3 regions of the Bradyrhizobium sp. STM 3562 genome follow, and region 1 is predicted to be linked to each of the others. Evidence: predicted binding sites of a transcription regulator. Region 1 holds the regulator's gene; each other region holds the start of a gene.
The links. Region 1 encodes PhoB, which activates phosphate uptake and scavenging genes when phosphate is short. Its sites were predicted from a motif close to TGTCATNNANCTGTCAT; they were not measured.
Positions count from the first base shown of each region.

Region 2: the regulator PhoB is predicted to act here: its motif matches at 3,154-3,170, upstream of P6U23_RS22735 (STN domain-containing protein).
Region 3: the regulator PhoB is predicted to act here: its motif matches at 1,821-1,837, upstream of P6U23_RS01740 (DUF2794 domain-containing protein).

Region 1 is NZ_CP120694.1:664,379-670,037, forward strand. It holds gene pstA (phosphate ABC transporter permease PstA) at 1-736, shown strand, start outside; gene pstB (phosphate ABC transporter ATP-binding protein PstB) at 733-1,554, shown strand; gene phoU (phosphate signaling complex protein PhoU) at 1,566-2,276, shown strand; gene phoB (phosphate regulon transcriptional regulator PhoB) at 2,348-3,052, shown strand; gene P6U23_RS03055 (GcrA family cell cycle regulator) at 3,268-3,780, opposite strand; gene P6U23_RS03060 (aspartate aminotransferase family protein) at 4,274-5,485, shown strand; gene argF (ornithine carbamoyltransferase) at 5,482-5,659, shown strand, end outside.
Region 2 is NZ_CP120694.1:4,899,545-4,905,203, forward strand. It holds gene P6U23_RS22715 (TIGR03032 family protein) at 1-636, opposite strand, end outside; gene P6U23_RS22720 (FecR family protein) at 864-1,856, opposite strand; gene P6U23_RS22725 (hypothetical protein) at 1,858-2,010, opposite strand; gene P6U23_RS22730 (hypothetical protein) at 2,007-2,303, opposite strand; gene P6U23_RS22735 (STN domain-containing protein) at 2,402-3,106, opposite strand; gene P6U23_RS22740 (hypothetical protein) at 3,462-3,794, opposite strand; tRNA gene P6U23_RS22745 (tRNA-Pro) at 3,932-4,009, opposite strand; gene P6U23_RS22750 (MerR family transcriptional regulator) at 4,091-4,660, opposite strand; gene P6U23_RS22755 (integration host factor subunit alpha) at 4,699-5,043, opposite strand; gene P6U23_RS22760 (beta-ketoacyl-ACP synthase III) at 5,172-5,659, opposite strand, start outside.
Region 3 is NZ_CP120694.1:357,938-363,596, reverse strand. It holds gene P6U23_RS01745 (IS5 family transposase) at 55-1,401, shown strand; gene P6U23_RS01740 (DUF2794 domain-containing protein) at 1,438-1,809, opposite strand; gene P6U23_RS01735 (DUF1223 domain-containing protein) at 2,384-3,163, opposite strand; gene acnA (aconitate hydratase AcnA) at 3,415-5,659, opposite strand, start outside.

The DNA of each region.
Region 1 (5,659 bases):
GCTCTACAACGGCCTGACCGGGCTCAACCTGCAGGTCTTCACCCAGAGTACGCCGCCGCCCGGCTCGACCTCCGGCGGCCTGCTCAATGCCATCGTCGGCTCGGTCATCATGACCGTGATCGGGGTGGGCATCGGCGCTCCGCTCGGCCTGTTCGCGGGCACCTATCTCGCCGAATACGGCCGGCACGACCGCCTGACCTCGGTGATCCGTTTCATCAACGACATTCTGCTTTCCGCGCCCTCGATCATCATCGGCCTGTTCATCTATGGCGCGGTGGTGGTACCGATGGGCGGCTTTTCGGCGATCGCAGGCGCGCTCGCGCTCGCGGTGATCGTCATCCCCGTGGTGCTGCGCACCACCGAGGACATGCTGCTGCTCGTGCCCAACCCGCTGCGCGAGGCGGCATCCGCGCTCGGCCTGCCGCGCTCGCTGGTGATCAAGAAGATCGCCTATCGCGCCGCGCGCTCGGGGCTCATCACCGGCGTGCTGCTGGCGACCGCGCGCGTTGCCGGCGAAACCGCGCCGCTCCTGTTCACCGCGCTGTCGAACCAGTTCTTCAGCCTCGACCTGACCAAGACCATGGCCAACCTGCCGGTGACCATCAACAACTTCGTGCAGAGCCCCTACGACTATTGGAAGCAGCTCGCCTGGAGCGGGGCGCTGCTGATCACCCTGACCGTGCTCGCCTTGAACATTGGCGCGCGCATCCTTGGCGCCGAGAGGAGCGCAAAATGAACGATCTGTCCGTATCCGTGAGTACCAAGGCCAATCCGGCGGCCTCGGGGCATCTGCCGGAGGCTCCGGCGAAGGTGACGGCGCGCAATCTCAACTTCTACTACGGCGAGCACCACGCGCTGAAGAACATCAATCTGACGCTCGGCACCAACCGCGTCACTGCCTTCATCGGCCCGTCCGGCTGCGGCAAGTCCACGCTGCTGCGCATTTTCAACCGGATGTACGATCTCTATCCAGGACAGCGCGCCGCCGGTGAACTGAAGCTCGACGACACCGACATTCTCGATCCGAAGCTTGATCTCAATCTGCTGCGGGCGCGCGTCGGCATGGTGTTCCAGAAGCCGACGCCGTTCCCGATGACCATCTACGAGAACATCGCCTTCGGTATCCGCCTCTACGAGAAGCTGGCGAAGTCCGAGATGGACGACCGCGTCGAGAAGGCGCTGCGCGGCGGCGCGCTGTGGAACGAGGTCAAGGACAAGCTGAACGCCTCCGGCCTCAGCCTTTCCGGCGGCCAGCAGCAGCGGCTCTGCATTGCCCGCACCGTGGCGGTGCGCCCGGAAGTCATCCTGTTCGACGAACCGTGCTCGGCGCTGGACCCGATCTCGACCGCCAAGGTCGAGGAGCTGATCCAGGAATTGTCGGAGAATTACACCATCGCCATCGTCACCCACAACATGCAGCAGGCGGCGCGCGTCTCCGACAAGACCGCCTTCATGTATCTCGGCGAACTGATCGAGTTCGACGATACCAGCAAGATCTTCACGTCGCCGGGTGACCGCCGCACCCAGGACTACATCACCGGCCGCTTCGGCTGAGGAGAACGAATATGGGTTCCGAACATACAGCCAAGGCGTTCGACAGTGACCTGCAGGAGCTGACCCGTCTGGTTGCGGAGATGGGCGGCCTTGCCGAGCGCATGATCGTCGAGTCCGTGGATGCGCTGGTTCGCCACGACGTTGCGCTCGGCCAGCGCGTGGTCGCCGCCGATCTCGAGATCGACAACATGCAGCGCATGATCGAGGAGCGGGCGGTGCTCACCATCGCGCGGCGCCAGCCGATGGCGGTGGATCTGCGCGAGATCGTCGGCGCCATGCGGGTGGCGATCGATCTGGAGCGGATCGGCGACCTCGCCAAGAATATGGGCAAGCGCGTCGCGGCGCTGGAGAGCGATTTCCATCCGCTAAAGCTGATCCGCGGGCTCGAGCACATGACCGATCTGGTGCAGCAGCAGGTCAAGAGCGTGCTCGACGCCTATGCGGCCCACGACCTGCCGGCGGCGATGAGCGTGTGGAAGGGCGATGAGGAGGTCGACGCCATCTGCACCTCGCTGTTCCGCGAGCTCCTGACCTACATGATGGAGGACCCGCGCAACATCTCCTTCTGTATCCATCTGATGTTCTGCGCCAAAAACATCGAGCGGATCGGCGATCACGCGACCAACATCGCGGAAACGGTGTTCTACATGATCGAAGGTCAACAAATTCTCGACAAGCGCCCGAAGGGCGACACGACGGCCTTTGCCGTCCCGGGTAATTAGAGCACGATCCGAAAAAGTGGAAACCGCTTTTCGGATCAGATCATGCTGAAGCAAATGGAGAACTCCAAGCCATGAGCGCACGCATTCTGGTGGTGGAAGACGAGGAAGCGCTGACCACGCTGTTGCGCTATAATCTCGAGGCCGAAGGCTATGAAGTCGAAACGGTCGCACGCGGCGACGATGCCGACACGCGGCTGAAGGAGCGCGTCCCCGACCTGATCGTGCTGGACTGGATGCTGCCGGGCCTGTCGGGCATCGAACTGTGTCGGCGCTTGCGGGCGCGCCCCGAGACCAAGCAATTGCCGATCATCATGCTCACGGCGCGCGGCGAGGAGAGCGAGCGGGTGAGGGGCCTTGCGACCGGCGCCGACGACTACATCGTCAAGCCGTTCTCGGTGCCGGAACTGCTTGCCCGCGTGAAGGGCCTGCTCCGCCGCGCGAGCCCCGAGCGGCTAGCCACCGTGCTCGCCTACGGCGACATCGAGCTCGATCGCGAGAAGCGCCGCGTCGCCCGCTCGGGCCGGCCGATCGATCTCGGCCCGACTGAGTATCGCCTGCTCGAATTTTTCCTGGAGCATCCCGGCCGGGTGTTCTCGCGCGAGCAACTGCTCGACAGCGTCTGGGGCCGCGACATCTATATCGATGAGCGCACCGTCGACGTCCATATCGGCCGCCTGCGCAAACTGCTCAACCCCGGCCGCGAGCAGGATCCCATCCGCACCGTGCGCGGCGCCGGCTACGCGCTGGACGACCGCTTCGCGAAGGCGGAGTCGTAAGCGGTTCGGTAGTCGTCGCGGCGAGAGCGCTGCCAATCACTCGGCATCGTCCTGGCGAAAGCCAGGACCCATAATCACAGGCCCTTGTTGTCGCGATAGCTCAGCTCGTCGTGCCGCCGTGCGTGACAATGGCCGCCTGTGGTTATGGGTCCCGGCTCGGCGCTCGCTTTGCTCACTTGGCCGGGACGACAGCGGATACTTTGCCGCGACAGTCGTTACCTCGTCGGCTTATGCGCCGGCGTCCGCCGCCGGTCCGCCGCCGGCTGATAGGCGACGCGCGAGTGATGCGCGCAGTAGGGCAGGCCTGTAAGCGCCTTGCCGCCGCAGAAGAAGAAATCCGGGCTTGCGGGATCGCCAACCGGCCAGTGGCAGGTGGCCTCGTTCAATTCCAAGAGCGACAGGCGCTGGCTCATCGGCACGACGTTGTCGTAGGCGATGGGGTCGGGCTCGAGCTCCACCTCGAAGGCGTGGGCCAGCGCCGTGTTGCCGCGCGAGACCGGGCGCGACACCCGCATCATGTGCTGGGCCGGACGCGGCTTGCGCTGGCGCGGCGCAGCCGCCGCCGGGGCCTTGGCGCGGCCGGAGAGCCCAAGCCGATGCACTTTGCCGATCACAGCGTTGCGTGTCACGTTTCCGAGTTCTGCGGCGATCTGGCTGGCTGAAAGCCCGGCTTCCCAGAGCTTCTTTAGCTGTTCGACGCGCTCGTCTGACCAGGTCAATACTGTCATCGACTCCATCCTCCGCCTCACGCCGGCCGAACCTGTTCTTCCGGCGCTGCGATGCCCAATCCCAAAAACCCTTGCGGTCAGAATCCCTTAAGGCTCGCCGGGAGCGAAAAGCGCGCCCGGACGTGTACGCCAAACAGCCTAACTCTTGGGATCAAAACTGCCGCACGAGATGTCGTATCCGACGAAAAAGACGCTACAATATGCCGTGACTCCGGCGCAAGAGTCCGCAAGCGCCTTCCACATGTTCCGTGTTGTCAGAAACCCTTGTGCCATGCGGGATTCCTGCTGCATCCCACCGGAATCCTACGGAATCCCTGCGCTCGCATCAGGCGTGCTGATAAGGTTGACACTTATCCCCATGTGCATAAAATGCCCTCACGTGCCGCCCTGAAAAGGCGGCACGTTTCGTTTCCGGATCGGGTCGTTGATGCGACCATGTTAATTGCGCGCATCACGCCGGCCGCAACCCATCAGTGACTGCCAAGTGATCGTCATGACCAACAGCGCCGCGTCGCATCTGCTTCCCGTCTTCGCCAGGGTCGATCTCGCCTTCGAGCGAGGCGAGGGCGCATGGCTGATCGCAACCGACGGCGAGCGCTATCTCGATTTCACCTCGGGCGTCGCGGTGAATGCGCTCGGGCACGCGCACCCGCATCTCGTCAAGGCGCTGCAAGAGCAGGCGACGAAACTCTGGCACATGTCGAACCTGTTCAGGAGCCCGGACGGCGAGCGTCTCGCCGCTCGCCTCTGCGAGCAGAGCTTTGCGGATTATGTCTTCTTCTGCAATTCGGGCGCCGAGGCGATGGAAGGCGTGATCAAGGTCACGCGCAAGCATCACGCCGCCAAGGGGCATCCCGAGCGCTATCGTCTCGTCACCTTTGAGGGTGCATTCCACGGCCGCACGCTGGCGACGCTCGCCGCGACGGGCTCTGCCAAATATCTCGACGGCTTCGGTCCGCCGATGGACGGTTTTGATCAGGTGCCGCATGGCGACCTCGATGCCGTGAAAAAGGCGATCGGGCCGCATACGGCCGGAATCCTGATCGAGCCCATCCAGGGCGAGGGCGGCGTGCGCACCGCGCCCCATGCTTTCTTCAAGGGCTTGCGCGAACTCTGCGACACGCACGGCCTGCTGCTCGCATTCGACGAGGTGCAGACCGGCATGGGCCGCACCGGCGAGCTCTTCGCCTACAAGCGCCTCGGCGTGATCCCTGACGTGATGTCGCTTGCCAAGGCGCTCGGCGGCGGTTTTCCGATCGGCGCCGTGCTTGCGACCGCGGAGGCCGCGGCCGGCATGACGCCAGGCTCGCATGGCTCGACCTTTGGCGGCAATCCGCTCGCGGTCGCCGCGGCCGGCGCGGTGCTCGACGTCATGCTGCAGCCGGGCTTCTTCGAGCGCGTGCAAAGGATATCGTTGCTCTTGAAACAGAAGCTGGCCTCGGTGGTGGATCGCCACAAGAACATCATCTCGGAAGTGCGCGGCGAAGGCCTGCTGGTCGGCGTGAAGGCGGTGGTGCCCTCGGCCGATCTGGTGACGGCGTTGCGGGCGCAAAAACTGCTCACCGTCAGCGCCGGCGACAATGTGGTCCGCTTCCTGCCGCCCTTGATCGTGACCGAGGCGGAGATCGAACAATCCGTCGACATGCTCGAGCGCGCCTGCGTCGCGCTGTCGAGCGGTCCGTCGAAGCAGGCGGTAAGCCAATGAGCAAGCCGCGGCATTTCCTTGATATCAACGCGCTGCCGCTGGCGGAGTTGCGCCGCATGCTGGCCGCCGGCAACGCGATGAAGACGAAGCTGAAGGCGCACGAGAAGCCGCAAAAGCCGCTCGAAGGCAAGACACTCGCGATGATTTTCGAGCGGCCCTCGACGCGCACGCGGG
Region 2 (5,659 bases), 4.2 Mb from region 1:
CACCTCGACCAGCACACCGCCATCAAGCCTGCGCTCGGTCCAGTCGCGCGGCACGTCCGTGGTGCCGAGCGCGGTGGCGTAACGAACCTCGCCGTTCTCCACTGCCATGCCGTTGAGGTGGCAGCGATCGCCGGGCCGGACCTCGCTGATCCACGGCGGCTGCCACACCGGGACAAAATTATGGATGCCGTCGATGCGGCAGATGCAGGAATAGGCGGTGTTGACCGCGAGAAGACCGCCGCTCGCATCGAACACCATGTCGTGTAGCGAACATTCGCCGGTCGTATAGTGGACCCGCGGCACGAAATAGCCGTCGAAGATACCCGGGAATTTCGGCAGGCTCGGCGCCAGCTTGCGGATGTTGGTCAGCACGATCACTTCGGACAAAGCCGCAACCGCGAGCCGGTCGCCCGCAAGCGCAAGCCCCATCGCAGCCTGAAAAGCAGCAAACATCTGCACCGGCCGACCGTCGCCGAGACTGGAGAAGGTCATCACCGTGCTCGACTGGTAATTCGTGATCACCAGCGAGCAGCCGAGCTTCTCGAGCAGCGCCACGAACGACGGCGTGACCTGGTAGTCGATCGCTTCGGCCTGATTGACGCGCCGACGCCCCGGCGCATTCGATGCGTGATTCATCAGCCCATTCATCGCGCGAGCCAGTCGCGTCCAGTCGAGCAGCGGGCGCAGCCAGTTCGAATGCGCGGACAGCGGAGCAGTCTGCCGCCCGCCGCAAGCCGGTTCACAAAAGCACCCATATGCGTCCCTCGTTATCGCCCCTTAAGACGGCTGGGCGCGCGGGGGACTGAACCAGCGTCACAAAAAATTCACGAAAAATAACGACTGGCGGAATTCGCGCGCAGCTTTCAGGAAAGAATGAGCACGCCGCCGGGAAGCGACGTGACCCGCGCGCCATACGCTTCGCGCACCAGAGCGATCAGATCGTCCACGTGATCGAGCGGGATCCGGGCTTCGACGCGCCGCTTCCCAAGCGCCTCGTTCATCAGGACGATGCGCCCGGACCGATATCGGTTGATCTCCTCGACGACCTCGGACAAGGGTGTCCCCCGAAACACGAGGTGCCCTTCGCGCCAAGCCATCACGACGGTCGCATCGATCATTCGTTCGGAGCCAAACCCGCCGTCCGCATAGGAGATCTGTCGTCCCTCGCCGAGCGAAACCGATTGCCCGGAATAGTCAATGCCGACCGAGCCGCGATGACAGGTCACCGTTGTTCGCGAGCCGTCGCAGCGAACGTCGAATTGGGCATCGCTGCCATGTATCAGGCCCCCTGCGGAGCTAACTGTCAGCCGCCGCGAAAGCGTCTGCGCGACCGTGATCGCGGCTTCCCCCGAGATGAGTTCGACGCGCTGCTCATCGCCCTGGTGCCGAACATTAAGGCTGGTGCGCGTATTCAGATCGATGGAGACACCGTTTTCAATGGCGATCCGCTGTCGTTCGCCGATCTTGGTGCGATAGTCGGCAGCAAGTTCATAAGCAGACGGCCACGCGTTCAAAGGCGGCCGCGCGACCAGATAGCCGGCCGCAACAATGGATGCAGCCATGCTCCCGCCCAGGAATGCACGGCGCCGCAATGCTGGCATACGCGCGCTTTTCGCTTGAGCAAGAGCGCTGGATTTCGCCATGCCCTGGGCAACCGGACCGAGCCCCTCCCACAACAGATTCGCTTCGGCGAAAGCCTGGGCGTGCGCCGAACTGCGGCTACACCAGCGCCTGAGCGCATCCGCATCGGCCGAGGTCGCACGTCCCGACGTCAGCCGGAGCAACCACTCCTGCGCTTCGCGCTCGAGCGTCCCGTTTCCGGGCTCCTCGGTCATGGTCTGGTCGTCTTCGTGCATCCTAGTCCTTAGACGGTTTCCGGGCTCCGGGACCGAACCTGCGGATCACCTTTCTGTTCAGGCGTTGCGAACAATGTTGCAACGCAAAGAGAAGCTCCTTTTCGACCATCCGCGGCGAAATGCCGAAACGATGCGCTATATCCTCATGTTTCATTTCCTTGACGCGGGCGAGCAGGAATATCTCCTTGCGAACGTCAGTTCATTCAACGCATCTTCCAGCGAGGCCATGTCGGCCCGCGCTTCTGCGATACGCTCAGGATCGAGCACGTCATCCATCATATGGCGCAGGGTCGCGATCTCTCCGTCGGTGAGCTTGCGCTTTTCGGCCTGCTTGCGATCAGCCGCAACGTTGAGCGCCATGCGAAACAGATAGGCCTCGGGCCGCTCGACCAGTCCGACATCGCCAATACGGCCAATCCGGAGCCAGGTTTCATGCAGCACTTCCATTGCGAAGGAATCGGAGCCGAGGCGTCGACGCAAACGCGCGAGGAAACTCTGATAGCCGGATTCAAGTATCCCACGCATGCGAGTCGTGGTTGTGTCGCTCATGGATGCGGACCGGACTGCTTTGCACAGCTCCGACCGGCCATCTTCTTCAAGATCACGGTGAACGGCTGGGGCAAGTCTTGCGGCGGGGCTACGAGGCTGGCATTTGTCAAATCGGCCGTGATTGCGGCGTCACGGGCTTCGTCACCTGTCGAGCCCAATAGATGTAACGCTTGAATGGTGCCGCGGTCTCCGATCCACATCTGAAAGGCGATGCGGTACGCTCCCGGTCGGATCTCGTCGTTTCGGCAGAGGATCCTCTCGAGTGCCCCCTGCAACTGCGAGAAATAGACGTCATCGTCGCTGTGCTGAGTCCCCAATTGCGCCATCTGGCGGGTGCTCTCCGGCGCGCGCACCAAAGTGAATGCACGATCCCCCGAATACCGGATCGAGAACCCGGTGCCAGCCAGGATGATGCGCAAGGCATCCGATGGTGACAAGCGTCCCCTGACAGCGGAGGATCGGAACGCGCTAACGAGTTGCTCATCGACCAAAATGGTCATTCCGCTTCTGTCCGCGAAGCTAATGAGAGCGCTCGCCAGGGGCTGGGAGGGAATGTCGAAGTCGATGCTCGCGGCCTGCGCATATCCTGGGCATGCGGTCAACATGGAGCAAAGGAGAAAGATCTGTGCACACGACGGCGGACAGGTCCAAATCGATCCGGCAATTTCCGCGGCCGATGTGAATATGCGCGCCACTTTCATTTTTACAAAAATGTCATGACTGGACCGCGGGACCTTAGATAGCCCCTGTGACACGCGGATGTCAGGCTTGCCGACACGTGGGGTGAGTACACATGCTAGAGGCAGATGAGGCACTCGCGACACTGTTTGTGGCGCTCCGCCGTCATCGCAATTGTGCATGTTCACTAATTCGCTGATCGAATGGTTTCGCTGGTGCGGACAAAGGTCCGATCCAGCGTCGCGAGATCAAGCTTTGCGATTTGAAGGCCCTTCGAGCTGCGAACCTCGGGGCCTTTTTACTGTTCGGGATAGTCCCGCTGCGACCGGAGCAACTCGAAAAATCTTCCGACTAGTGAATTGCTCGCTTCGTTCTCCGCTACATTGCCAGCTCCTCCCGCAGAATACGGAGCATCTCCCTTTGCACCGACCTGGTGTCGGCCCTCAGAACCACATTGCGGATGTCAGCAATAACCGTCGCGGCTTCGGGGTCTCCTTCGACCACAGCGATCCGCTCTAGCTGCGCGAGCTGTGACTCAAAATTCTCGACAACGAAGTTGGCGTGGGGGTCGGCGCCGGTCGTGGCGTTGTCCTGGTGGTTTAGTTGCTGGCAAAAGTTCTCGGCGTCGCCAGCATCGCGCCCGTGGATCGAGATGGGTGCGGCATTTACTGTTCGATGGGTCGGCGGGCCCTCGGAAATGCCGGAGCGCACGGCATGCGAACACGCGGGAGCGCCTCCGGTGGTCTGTGCAGCGACTTCGGGGATTCTGCCGTGTTCTGTTCGCTTTTTCGCCCTTCTTCCTCGATGGGAGGGATCGCGAAAAAGCTATCCAGCTCAAGGACTTTAGTTGGTCGGAGCGGCGAGATTTGAACTCGCGACCCCTAGTCTCCCAGACTAGTGCGCTAACCGGGCTGCGCCACGCTCCGCCGCCGTTCCCATAGCTGCGATCCCATCTTCGCGCAAGGCAAAGACACACGCACCTGGTTAACGCCGGCCGCCTGGCCGGATCACCCGTCCTTCAAGGCCTGGTCGAGCAACTGCCGGCAGTCGATCAGGTCCCGCAGCACGCCTTCGAGGCGCTCGCGGTCAAGGGCGCTGCGGTCCGGGTTCCGGCCCGGCGACGGAGCGCCCCGGAAGGTCGCCAGGATGTCCTCCTCGGTCTCGACGAAGCGGAAATCGATCCCCTCCTCCTCGTCGCCGCCCTCATACTCTTCCTCTTCAGCCTCGGTGCTGGGCTCGGCCTGATCCTCCTCCATGAGGCTCTGACCAATCGCCTCCTCGAGCGCTCCGAACGACACGGCAGCCGAACTATCGGCGAGGTTCTGCACGGACTTGACGCCGTGCTCCTTGAGGATGCGCTGCACCCCGCGAATGGTGTAGCCCTCGCCATAGAGCAGGCGACGGATACCCTTGAGCAGATCGACGTCGTCGGGACGGTAGTAGCGGCGGCCGCCGCTCCGCTTCATCGGCTTGATTTGAGCGAAGCGCGTCTCCCAGAAACGCAGGACGTGCTGCGGAATGTCGAGCTCTTGCGCGACCTCGCTGATAGTTCGGAATGCATCCGGCGCCTTGTCCAAAGGCTCGCTTCCCTTCCGACCTCAAGAATTAACTTAGGTTACTCGGACGCGCTCTCGCCGTTGATGCTGTTGTTGTTGCCGGCGTGACCGTTGTTGATCCGCTGCTTCAGGATAGCGGATGGCTTGAACACCATCACCCGTCGCGGCGAGATCGGGACCTCCATGCCGGTCTTGGGATTGCGGCCGATCCGCTGCCCCTTCTTCCTGACCATGAAGGAACCGAACGAAGACAATTTTACCGTCTCGCCCTTCTCCAGGCAGTCCGTAATTTCCTTCAAGACCAGTTCGACGAAGGCCGACGATTCGGTGCGAGACAACCCGACCTTCTGATAGACGGCTTCACAGAGATCAACACGTGTGACTGTTTTTCCGGTTCCGGACATCGCCTTGCCCCAACTCACGGCGAACAATTTGTACCTGAAATTAGGAGCTTAGGCCCCGACGGTCAACTCTGCTGTACGGACAATGGTATTCAAAAGCGGTGCAAAGCCGTCGAGAATCTCTCTCGCGATCACCAGCGCAGCAGTGCGGAACCCCAGGTGAAGCCGCCGCCCATCGCCTCTAACAGCACCAGATCGCCTTTCTTGATGCGGCCATCCTTCACGGCGACCGACAGGGCCAGCGGTATCGAAGCCGCCGAGGTATTGCCGTGCTGATCCACCGTCAGCACCACCTTCTGCGGTGCAATGTGGAGCTTGTGTGCCGACGCATCGATGATTCGCTTATTCGCTTGATGCGGGACGAACCAATCGAGATCATCCGCCGTCAGCCCGGTGGCGCTGAATGCGTCGACGATCACATCCGTGATCATGCCGACCGCATGCTTGAAAACCTCCCGGCCTTCCATGCGCAGGTGTCCGACCGTCTGCGTCGACGATGGACCGCCGTCGACATAGAGCTTCGACTTGTGGCGGCCGTCGGAGCGCAGGTGCGTCGTCAAAACGCCGCGGTCCGAGGATTTTCCAGGCTGCGTTTGCGCCTCCAGGACGATCGCACCCG
Region 3 (5,659 bases), 310 kb from region 1:
TGGAGATTCCCTCGATCGCCGGGCATGATTCTGTGGTCGCAGCGGAGGGGACCGATGCGACCGAAAAAGTCGGAACCGGCAGCGGAAGGCGATCTGTTTCGCGCCAGGCTGGATCAGATCATCAATCTGAAGCACGAGCTGGTGCAGCTCGGCGCCAAGATCGACTGGGATTGGATCGATCGCGAGATCGCACCGCTCTACAGCGACAAGGGCCGGCCGGGCGTGGCGAGCCGCTTCCTGATCGGGCTGCTGCTGCTCAAGCACATCTACGGCTTGTCCGACGAAGGCGTCTGCGAGCGCTGGGTCTACGACCCGTATTTCCAGCACTTCACCGGCTTTGAATTTTTCCAGCATGAGTTCCCGCACGAGCGTTCCGGCCTCAGCCATTGGCGCAAGCGGCTTGGTAGCAAACTGGAGCTGTTGCTGGCCGAGAGCCTGAGGGTAGCGCATGAGACTGGCGCGTTGCGGACGCGCGATCTGAAGCGGGTGACGGTGGACACCACCGTTCAGCCCAAGGCCATCACCTTCCCGACCGACGCCAAGCTCGTCCATGCGGCGATCAAGGGCCTCAATCGGCTGGCACGCGCGCACGGCGTGCGGCTGCGGCAGTCCTATCTGCGTATCGCCAAGCGGGCGGCGATGATGGCCGGGCGCTATGCCCACGCCAAGCAGTTCAAGCGCCATCGTCGGCAGTTGCGCAGCTTGCGAACCTGGCTCGGCCGGCTTATCCGCGACATCCGCCGTAAGATCGGAGGTCAGTCGGAGCTTGAGGCTGCCTTCGAGCAGGCGCTTTTGCGCGCCGCGCAAATCCGCTCCCAGGAGCAGCGCCAGCGTGGCTGGAAGCTCTATTCCTTCCACGCGCCCGAGGTCGAATGCATCGGCAAGGGCAAGGCCTCGGCGCCTTATGAGTTCGGCGTCAAAGCCTCGATCGTGACCACTAACGCCCGCGCTCCGGGCGGCCAGTTTGTGCTGCACGCCCAGGCGCTGCCGGGCAACCCATATGACGGCCACACGCTCGGTGACGTCATCGAGGCCACCGAGAAGCTCACCGGTTGCGCGATCGAGCGCGGCTATGTCGACAAGGGCTATCGCGGCCACAAAACCGAAAACCCGCGCCGCGTCTTCATCTCCGGCCAGAAGCGGGGCGTCTTCGGCGCAATCAAACGCGAACTCAAGCGCCGCTCAGCCATCGAGCCCGTGATCGGACACATGAAGACCGACGGTCAACTCGGCCGCTGCTATCTCAAGGGCCGCGAGGGCGATGCGGCCAACGTCATCCTCTCTGCCGTCGGCCACAATCTCCGCCTCGTCCTCGCCTGGCTTAGCCTTCTGCTACGCTTGATCTTGAACGCCTTGATGCGACTGCTCGCCGCCCCAACCGCGCTCAATTGGGCTTCTTAACGGACGACGAAATAACGTAGTGATGGGTGGCCTGAGCTACACCAGCGCCAGCTTGCGGTCGATGACCAGCAGCACGCGGTCGAGGTCGTGGCCGCGGCGCAGGATCAGGCCAGTGGCCGAGATCACGCTGTACATGCCCTGCTTGCGCGCGAGCCGCGGATCCTTCTCGATCCGATAGATCGGGACTTCGGACGCGCGGCGGAACACCGAGAACACCGCGCGGTCCTTCAGAAAATCGATGGCGTAGTCGCGCCACTCGCCATCGGCGACCATGCGCCCGTACAGATTCAAGATGCGATTGAGTTCGAAACGATTGAATGTCACCCGGTTCGGCACAGCATTCGCAACGGCATTACGCGCCGCTGCGTAACTTGCGCTTGGATCGGCATCCTCCGACATCAGATTCATGGAGCGCCTCCTGTCATCTCGTTGACATGATCGCCCCAACCGGTGGACGCCGCAAGGGGCTTTGCGAATCACCAATCGCGGCAAGCGACGCGACGAATTGTCCTGCCCCTTCCGGCAAGCGCCCGCCGGATCGGATGACCGCGCGCTCCTCTTCTCTCAAGCTTCTGATTAGGCATGGTCTTTTCGGACTTTGCGGGCACGCCGCGCGTCGAGCCAGACGGCCCTAGCGTCACGGCAACGTTAGCGGAATCACAATGCCGCCCCACTTCCGCCCACCGCCTGCCGCCCTAAATAGCGATAACGTCATCACTGCGTTGGCCCGGTCCTTTCGATTCCGGATTCCTCAGCCCCCAGCCCCCCGGGATTGTCGGGATCGGGCCTGACGCAGGAAGAGAGTGAGAGGACCAACGAAAGTTGGTCCTTTTTGTTTTGGGCGCAGCCTACGATTCGTCCCCCCGCTCGTCCGGCAACGAGCCGCAAAGCCTAGCCTCAAATCCGGAAGATCAATGCCTGGGCGTCCGGGTTCGCGCATTTGCGCACCCGCGATGACGCAACGCGCGAGCTTCAGTAGGGCTCAGTGCAGCGAGCCGTAGACGGAGCCCAAGGAGGTATAGGCCGCGCCCAGCATCGGGCCAGGCCGGTCGCTGCGGCCGTCCTGCAGATAGACCACCGCGCCATCCACGCCCTCGCGCACCACGTTTTCCAGCGGCACGGTCCAACTCGCGGGGCTTCCATTCCAGTCGCCAACCTTCAACAGGTTACGCACGACGTTGTGGTAGGTGATTTCCCGGCCGCGATTTTCGCCGCGACCGATCGAAATCGGCACGGCCTTGGAGATCGAGCAGATCCACACTTCGCCGTGCGTGACCAAGGGAACCTTGCTCGCGGCCACCGAAACGTTGATCTGCTTGCCGGACAGACTCATCGTCACCGGCACCGACATCACGCCGTTCTTCCCGGTCGCGTTGATCGCGCTCTCGATGCCGGCGCGATCGCTGCCGATCACCTGCGCCGATCCGTTGACGATGGCCTGCGGGGTGTAGACGTCGCGGTCGCCGCGCGCTCTCGAATAGGCGCGCTGCCGCGCGGAGAAGCGGGCATCGGCGAGCGTATCCTTCCAGCCGAGATAATCCCAATAATCGATCGGCATGCTCATTGCGATCACATCAGGATCTTTCGCGAGTTCGCCGATGATCTTGTCGGCGGGCGGGCAGGACGAGCAGCCTTGCGAGGTGAAGAGCTCGACTACCGCGCGCGGATCAGCCTGGGCGGGTCTTATGATGGCGATGATCGCACAGAGGCCGAGTGCGCCTGACCAGCGCGAGAAAGAAGTATAGGCCATCATCGCTGTCATAGCTAACCACGCACCCGCATCACCACACTACCGTTTCTCGGCGCGACCGCACGCCAGTTCTATCTCGTGTTTGAGCATGATCGCCTAGCAAACGCCTCGCGTTTGTTAGCTGGGAAAGAGGTACCCGCTTTGCGCTAACGCGAGCTTCGTGTCCCAATCACGCTCGAATGCCAAGGAGGCGGCCCTTGTCTTAGGCCGCCTCCGAATTGCTCGCCACTCACTTCACAGTGAGCCATGGACCGGAGCTTCGATCAAGCTGCGAGCTTGCGCAGCACATAGTGCAGAATGCCGCCGTTGCGGTAGTAATCGAGCTCGTCCAGCGTATCGATCCGGCACAACAGCGGCACGCGCTGCAGCGTGCCATCGCTGCCGACGATCTCCGCCGTCAGCTTCTGGCGCGGCTTCAGATCGCCCTGCAGCCCACGAATCGTCACCTTCTCGTCGCCCTTCAGCCCAATCGACTGCCACGACGTGCCTTCCTCGAAGGTTAACGGCAGCACGCCCATACCGACGAGGTTGGAGCGGTGGATGCGCTCGAAGCTCTGGCAAATCACCGCACGCACACCGAGCAAGCGCGTACCTTTCGCGGCCCAGTCGCGCGAGGAGCCGTTGCCGTACTCGGCACCGGCGAACACCACCAGCGGCACGCCTTCGGCCTGGTACTTCATCGCCGCATCGTAGATCGACATCTGCTCGCCATCCGGCCAGTGCTTGGTGTTGCCGCCTTCCGGAATGTTGCCGTCGGCGCCCTTGAGCATGAAGTTTTTGATGCGAATGTTGGCGAAGGTGCCGCGCATCATCACTTCGTGATTGCCGCGCCGCGTGCCGTATTGGTTGAAATCGGCGGGCCGCACCTGATGGTCGCTCAGGAATTTCCCGGCCGGCGAGGTCAGCTTGATCGAGCCTGCCGGCGAGATGTGGTCGGTGGTGATCTTGTCACCGAACATCGCGAGAACCCGCGCATCGACGATGTCGGTGGTCGGCTCCGGCTCTTTCTTCATGCCTTCGAAATAGGGCGGATTCTGCACATAGGTCGAGCTCATGTTCCAGCGATAGGTCTCGCTGTCGACGGTCTTGATCTTGCGCCAGTTGGTGTCGCCCTTGAACACGTCGGCATATTTCTTCTTGAAGATCGGCGCGGTGACGTACTTCTTCACGAAGCCGTTGATCTCCTTCGCGGTTGGCCATATGTCCTTCAGATAAACGGGCTTGCCATCCTTGCCCTCGCCGAGCGGCTCGACCGCGAGGTTCTTGGTCACCGATCCCGCCAACGCATAAGCGACGACGAGCGGCGGCGAGGCGAGATAATTCGCCTGCACATCCGGGCTGACGCGACCTTCGAAGTTGCGGTTGCCGGAGAGCACCGCGGCGGCGACGATGCCGTTGTCGTTGATCGACTTCGAAATCTCTTCCGGCAGCGGGCCGGAATTGCCGATGCAGGTGGTGCAACCGAAGCCGACCAGGTTGAAGCCCACCTTGTCCAAATCGGTCTGCAGGCCGGAATTGGCGAGGTATTCGGCGACCACCTGGCTGCCCGGCGCGAGCGACGTCTTCACCCAGGGCTTGGCCTTCAACCCTTTCGCGGCGGCCTTGCGCGCGAGCAGGCCCGCGCCGATCAGAACGCTCGGATTGGAGGTGTTGGTGCAGGAGGTAATCGCCGCGATCACCACGTCGCCATGGCCGAGATCGAAGTTGCGCCCCTCCACCGGATAGCGCTTTTCCGCATCGTCGGCCTTCTTGTATTCGCTCGCCATCGCGCCGGCGAAGCCTTCCGAAACGGAAGGCAGCGCAACGCGCCCCTCAGGCCGCTTCGGACCGGCCATCGACGGCACGACATCGCCGAGGTCGAGCGTGATGGTTTCGGTGAACACCGGGTCCGGCGTCTTGGCGGTGCGGAACAGGCCTTGGGCCTTGGCATAGGCTTGAACCAGCGCGACGCGCGAGGGGGCGCGGCCCGAGGTCTTCAAGTAATCGATGGTCGCGGCATCGACCGGGAAGAAGCCGCAGGTCGCGCCATATTCGGGCGCCATGTTGCCGATGGTCGCCTTGTCGGCAACCGAGAGATTGTCCAGGCCGGGGCCATAGAACTCAACGAACTTGCCGACCACGCCAAGCTTGCGCAGCATCTGCGTGACCGTGAGCACGAGATCGGTGGCGGTGACGCCCTCCTTCAATTGGCCCTTGAGCTTGAAGCCGACGACGTCGGGCAGCAGCATCGATAGCGGCTGGCCGAGCATGCAGGCTTCCGCCTCGATGCCGCCGACGCCCCAGCCGAGCACGGCGAGGCCGTTGACCATGGTGGTGTGCGAATCGGTCCCGACAAGCGAATCCGGATAGGCGACCTCGAAGGTGCCGGTCTTCTTGCCGACCGTCATCTTCTGCTTCTTGCTCCACACCGTCTGCGCGAGATATTCGAGATTGACCTGGTGGCAGATGCCGGTGCCGGGCGGCACCACCGAGAAATTCGAAAACGCTTTTTGGCCCCATTTCAGGAAT